2 linked regions of the Verrucomicrobium spinosum DSM 4136 = JCM 18804 genome follow. The main gene of each other region encodes a partner of the protein of the gene in region 2 in a complex. Links are inferred from orthologs where the notes say so. Each region holds a gene or a part of one and is shown on either strand. Other genes may lie near its edges.

Region 1 (3,002 bases), 5.0 Mb from region 2 along the record:
ATCGCCACCCTTGTTGCTGGGAGTGCCGGAGTCACCGCCGCCGTCATATTTGACGATGGTCAGTGGCTGGGCCCAGAGTTCCTTGCCGGACTTGACGTCGAGAGCCAACAACACCTCGCTGTTGTTGCCTTCCACATCACGGGTGATGATGGTGTAGGCCTTCGCCCCTGCCACAGCAAAGGAACCGAACCCTTTGGGCGTCTCCACCTTCCAGCGCTTGTTGAGCTTGACCTTGCTGGCATCCGCCACTGGCAACACGGGAGCAGTGCCATCTGTCTTGGGGCCCCGGAAGCTGGGCCATTCCGCAGGACCGGAACTCGCCGCTGCCGAGGTGGCGCGGGCCGGCAGCAGAGGCGGCGCAGCTTGGGAAACGACTGCTGAAACGGCCAGGCCGCCAAGCACCACGGGGGCAATAAATCGGGTCATCATACAGGTTAACAACGGAAGATGAGCATGAAGGCATAGCTGGAAACTTCTCCAACTGCCCGAGCAGGGAGAGCAAAACGCATTTGCCCCGCTTTGTCTATCTCAGAGAAAAGGGGTTCTCGCCCAGTAACGAAGTCATGGGCAATTGTGGCAAGACTGTCACACTTCCTGCCGGGCCCACGCCCCTGCTGCCGTTGATTCCACTAACCGGAATAGTCTCGACGAATCAGGCGTCTTCGAACGTCTTGGCGCGAGGCTCACGCTCAATGGTGTCAGCATCGCTCGGAGCCGTGACGAAGGGCCCCCCCTCCAACGGTGCGATGCCGGTGAAGGCAATCTCCGGCATTTCACTGGGCTTGCCAGCCAGGGGGAACTCCTTGCGGAGCGGGTAGAAGGGGTACCCCTCCCACATCAGAATGCGGCGCAGGTCCGGATGGCCGTCGAAACGGATGCCCATCATGTCAAACACCTCGCGCTCATGCCATTCCGCGGTCGCCCACAGATCGCTCACCGTGGGAGCTTCCTGCTCCTCGGTCAGCAGGGACTTCACCCGCAGATGATGGTGATGGGACAGGCTGTAAAGCTCATACACCATCTCAAAACGGGGATCCGTCTCGAAATGGTCCACGCTGGAGACATCGATCAGATAGTCGAAACCCATCTCATCCCGGCAGTACCGCAGGAAGGGCTTGAGCGACTCCAAGGTGACCGTGAGGGAGGTTTCTCCACGAAACTCGGTGTTTCCGGTGACTTGGGAGCCAAACTTCTCCACAAGGGCTTTGACGATCTGGGACACATCCATGGCAGGAAGGCGGCGGGGAAAGGCGGAGACGGCTTAGGAGAGCTGTTCGACGAGCTCCTTTTTCTGATCCAGAAGCGAATGCTCCTTCTCGATCTTCTGCTGGAGGCGGAAGAATCCTTCCAGAAGCGCCTCGGGCCGGGGCGGGCAACCGGAAATATAGACATCCACCGGGATCAGGCGGTCGATCCCCTGGAGTACCGCATAGCTGCGATACATGCCGCCGCTGCTGGCGCAGGCACCCATGGCGATGCACCACTTGGGCTCCGGCATCTGGTCCCAGATGCGCTTCACGGCGAGGGCCATCTTGTAAGTAACGGTCCCAGCGACCACCATCACATCGCTCTGGCGAGGGGAGAAGCGGAACACCTCCGCCCCGAAGCGGGAGATGTCATACCGGGAGGAAGCGGTCGCCATGAGCTCAATAGCGCAGCAGGCGAGACCCATGGGCATGGGCCAGAGGGAGTTCTTCCGCATCCAGTTGATCGCGGCATCAAGCCGGGTGATGACCACATTGCTCTCGATCTTGGAGTCGTAGGCAAAGGGAGTGGTGCTGGTGGCTTCAGTCATGGCAAGGCCGGGTGGAACAATGGCCAACCTAAACGCCCGGTTCAACCGGGCAACCGCTTTGTGAAAATTTTCACAAGCACGCGCCTCGCCTTTCCGGCATCCACTCCCCGTTGTCATTCATCCCAATCATGAATTCTTTGCCCCAGACTCCCCCCTTGCATCCCCCGGCATTCCCCTTATTCTACCACCCCTCTAAATCATCATGAACCAACTTGACCAACTGAAGAAACACACCGTGGTCGTGGCCGACACGGGCGACTTTGAGGCGATGCGCGCCTATCAGCCCCAGGATGCCACCACGAATCCTTCCTTGATCCTCGCAGCCTCCCAGAAGGCCGAGTACAAGCCTCTGGTGGACAAGGCGGTCACCGATCACAAAGGATCGACCCTGAGCGGCGGTGCCCTCGTGGAGTCCGTCATTGACAGCATCCTCGTGAACTTCGGCCAGGAAATTCTGAAGATCGTGCCGGGTCGCGTCTCCACTGAAGTGGACGCCCGCCTTTCCTTCGACACCCAGGGCACGATCGACAAGGCCCGCCACATCATTGACCTTTATGAGAAGTCCGGTGCCTCTCGTGAGCGCATCCTGATCAAAATCGCCTCCACCTGGGAGGGCATCAAGGCCGCCGAAGTGCTTCAGAAGGAAGGCATCAACTGCAACCTGACGCTCCTTTTCAGCCTCGCCCAGGCCGTTGCCTGCGCTGAAGGCGGAATCAAGCTGATCTCCCCCTTCGTAGGCCGCATCCTCGACTGGCACAAAAAGAGCACCGGCAAGGACTACGGCCCAACGGAAGATCCGGGCGTGGTGTCCGTGACCCAGATCTACAACTACTACAAGCACTTCGACTACAAGACCGAAGTGATGGGGGCCAGCTTCCGCAACAAGGGTGAAATCACCGAACTGTGCGGCTGCGACCTTCTCACCATCAGTCCCTCGCTGCTGGGTGAACTGCAGGCCGCCAGCGAGCCCATCTCACCGAAGCTGAACACCGAGCACGCCAAGTCCCTTTCCATTGAGCGCCTGAACCTCGATGAAAAGAGCTTCCGCTGGCTCTTCAACGAAGATGCAATGGCCACGGAGAAGACCTCCGAGGGCATCCGCAAGTTCGCTGAGGACATCGTGAAGCTTGAGAAGCTGGTGCAGGCTGCCCTGTAAGGCCCACTCATGCCCCTCCCTTGATTTGGTATGAGCAAGGCCGCGTCCTCA
Region 2 (2,897 bases):
CTTCAGGTACTCATACAAAAGCAAGCCGTTGGGCTGGTCTGCCGCATCCAGGAAAATGAGCGCACAGCCGAACATGATGACGGACACGCCGGTCGAGACCAGGTGCGCCACATTCTTGAGCAGGCCGTGAAACAGCAAGATGACCAGCGCCGAAGCCAGCGGCAGCAGCAGCACGGTTCCTGTCAGTGAAATGGGTTCCATCGTGACGATATGAGAAAAGAAAATGATCCTTAACGGCGCGGGTTAGCCCTTGAGCTTCTCCACCGTGGTGATGTCCACACTCTGACGCGCCCGGAAGAGCGCCACAATGATGGCCAGACCCACGGCCACCTCAGCGGCGGCCACGGTGATGGTGAAGAAAACGAGCGCCTGCGCATTGTAGTCCGGCAGACCTTCCACAAGGCGGAAACGGGAGAACGCCACGAGCGTGAGATTGGCGGCGCTCAGCATCATCTCCAGGCACATGTAGATGGTCAGGATGTTGCGGCGGACCACGACGCCAACTAGGCCGATCGAGAACAGCAGGCCGCTGACAAGGAGATAATGGTTGAGGGTGACCATGGGAGGCTCTCGGCAGGAATCAGTTCGCTCAGTTGACCAGGCTTAGTTCACTTCACGCTTGCTCAGGATGACGACCCCGATGGTGCCAACGAGCAGGAGCGCCCCCATCAACTGGATCTGGAAGGGGTAGCGGTGGAAAAGGGCCATGCCGACAAGCTTCGTGTCTGGCAGAGACTTCTTGGCGAGGTCTTCTTTGATGGTCGGAAGCTTCTGGGTCTCAGCCGCAGCCTCAAAGTGAATCGGCACATCGGCGACGGTCTTCTTGCCAGCCTCAAGGCCGCCCAAGATCATGCCAAGCTGCACAATGAAGACGATGGCCAGCAGCGCCCCGCCCACCACGGAGAAGGCGTTCACCTTTTTGAGCGCCTCCGCCTTGATGTCCAGGAGCATGATGATGAAGAGGAACAGCACCATCACCGCGCCGGCGTACACCAGGATCTGGATGATACCGATGAAATAAGCGTCGAGGCTGATGAACAACGCCGCGAGACCCGCGAAGCTCATGACCAGGGAGAGGGCGCTCGCCACCGGGTTCCGCAACACCACCACCATCAGGCCAAAGACCAGGGTGAGCGCAGAGAAGAGGTAAAACAGAACGGCGGGCATGAGATGCGAGCAGGAATGATGCGAATGCGGTCGGGAGACAGGAGAAAAATTAGGGGCGGGACTGGACTACTTCAGCTCGTTCCACTTGTTGACGAGGCCTTCACGCACCCCGCCGATTTCATAGAGCTTCTTCTTGTCGTGGACCATTTCCGCACGGCTCAGGCCCGTGATGGCGTAGTCCTTGCGCAGGAAGATGGCCTGCTCCGGGCAGACTTCCTCACACATGCCGCAGTAGATGCAACGGATCATGTCGATGTTGAAGAGGCGCGGGCGCTTTTCGACCTTGGCCCAAGGATCCGTGGAGGGGATCTCCTCCGGGATGATGGTGATGGCGCGCGGGGGGCAGATGAACTCGCAGAGCTGGCAGCTCACGCAGCGTTCACGGCCATGTTCGTCAGTGACGAGGGCGGGCGCTCCGCGGTAGTGGTCAGGCAGGTTCGCATCCCACTTTTCCTCGGGATACTGCATGGTGACCTTCTTCTTGCCCCTGAGAATGGCAATGGCGTGGCCAAGCGTGATGAGCAGGCCCTTGGCAAGCGTGGAGATGAACCACTTCTCGTGCCATTTGAGTTTGGGGCGTTGTACAACAACCGTTGCCATAGGGCGTGAGGGAATCAGGTCAGAAAAATCAGTTCGGGAGCCACACGATGAGCGCGGCAGTGAGAATCACGTTGGCGAGCGCCAGTTCAAACATGACCAGCCAGCCTAGCTTCATGAGCTGGTCATAGCGGAAGCGGGGCAGGGTCCAGCGCACCCAGATGAAGAAGATGATGAAGCAGACCACCTTGGCCAGGAAGCAGCCGATGTGCAGCAGGCCGAGCCAGATGGGCGTGGCCCCTTCCACATAACCGAGACCAATCTGGGAACCCCAAGGGATGCTCCAGCCGCCGAGGAAAAGGGTTACCGCAAGACCGGACCCGATGATCATGGCCGCGTACTCGCCCATGAAGAACAGGGCGAACTTCATGGAGCTGTACTCCGTGTGATAACCGGCCACGAGTTCCGTTTCGCACTCTGGAAGGTCGAACGGTGCCCGGTTGGTCTCCGCGAACATGGCGACCACGAAGATAATGAAGGAGATGAAAACGGGGATCCAGAGGACGAGGCGCTTGAAGGTGAGCCCTTCACCCCAGAGCGGGAGGAGGAGCCAGCCGTTCTTGTCCTGGTACTGGGCGATCTTGGAGAGGTTCAGGTCTCCGAAGATCATGAGCACAGGGATGATGGAAAGGCCCAGCGCGATCTCATACGAGATCATCTGGGAGGTGCTGCGCACGCCGCCGAGGAAGGGGTACTTCGAGTTCGAGGACCAGCCTGCGAGCACGATGCCGTACACCCCAAGGGAGGCGATGGCGAAGATGTAGAGAGGGCCCACATTGAGGTCGGCAATGACCAGCTTGATGGGCTTTTGCAGCCAGGCACCTTCCACGCCGAACTTGGCCAGCCAGCTCAGGTCCAGCTCACTGCCGAAGGGCACCACGGCGGCGGTCATCATGGCCGGCACCATGACCAGCGCGGGCGCCAGCCAGTAGTAGAATTTCTTGACGTGGGCGGGAGTGAAGTCCTCCTTGAGGAAGAATTTCAAACCATCCGCCAGCGGCTGGATGAGGCCCGCCAGAGGGATGTCCTTCTTCCCGCCGAAGAGGGTGAGCGGGATGCCAGTGCGGTTTGGCCCCACACGGTCCTGGATGATCGCACTCACGCGCCGCTCAGCATAAACTGAGTAGGCGACC

What was found. The genes of interacting proteins can lie anywhere in the genome.
Region 1: the proteins of VSP_RS26210 (region 2) and nuoB are in contact, whole or in part, in a crystal structure (PDB 6I1P), measured with the Thermus thermophilus proteins. The link is inferred for Verrucomicrobium spinosum DSM 4136 = JCM 18804 from one-to-one orthologs. Residues at the interface, in WP_096411123.1 of Thermus thermophilus: Val22, Thr23, Val24, Pro25, Tyr26, Pro27, Val31, Ala32, Leu33, Phe37, Pro64, Ala65, Asn94, Met95, Leu96, Arg97, Cys98, Ile99, Phe100, Phe119, Glu120, Met121, Ala122, Asp123, Tyr124, Glu125, Tyr126, Asp128, Leu129, Lys144; in WP_096411117.1 of Thermus thermophilus: Ala56, Arg57, Asn58, Asp59, Arg62, Phe63, Ala110, Ser113, Ser114, Gly115, Gly116, Met117, Asn119, Gln125, Asn126, Asp134, Val135, Tyr136, Val137, Pro138, Gly139, Cys140, Arg143, Glu145, Ala146, Ile148, Tyr149, Ala150, Met152, Gln153.

Annotation. Positions count from the first base shown.
Region 1 is NZ_ABIZ01000001.1:1,454,286-1,457,287, reverse strand. Bases 29-2,960 are described here. They hold nuoB (NADH-quinone oxidoreductase subunit NuoB), read right to left. Parts: upstream 1,796-2,960; coding sequence 1,262-1,795; downstream 29-1,261. Other genes in these bases: tal (transaldolase), read left to right, coding at 1,998-2,951; VSP_RS05710 (NADH-quinone oxidoreductase subunit C), read right to left, coding at 653-1,228; VSP_RS05715 (outer membrane protein assembly factor BamB family protein), read right to left, coding at 29-429. In the rest of the region: more of VSP_RS05715, read right to left, coding at 1-28. UniProt on the Escherichia coli protein: NDH-1 shuttles electrons from NADH, via FMN and iron-sulfur (Fe-S) centers, to quinones in the respiratory chain. The immediate electron acceptor for the enzyme in this species is ubiquinone.
Region 2 is NZ_ABIZ01000001.1:6,411,358-6,414,254, forward strand. What follows is about bases 1-2,827. They hold VSP_RS26210 (NuoI/complex I 23 kDa subunit family protein), read right to left. Parts: upstream 1,768-2,827; coding sequence 1,234-1,767; downstream 1-1,233. Other genes in these bases: nuoL (NADH-quinone oxidoreductase subunit L), read right to left, coding at 1-201; nuoK (NADH-quinone oxidoreductase subunit NuoK), read right to left, coding at 244-561; VSP_RS26205 (NADH-quinone oxidoreductase subunit J family protein), read right to left, coding at 604-1,167; VSP_RS26215 (complex I subunit 1/NuoH family protein), read right to left, coding at 1,796-2,827. In the rest of the region: more of VSP_RS26215, read right to left, coding at 2,828-2,897. UniProt on the Escherichia coli protein: NDH-1 shuttles electrons from NADH, via FMN and iron-sulfur (Fe-S) centers, to quinones in the respiratory chain. The immediate electron acceptor for the enzyme in this species is believed to be ubiquinone.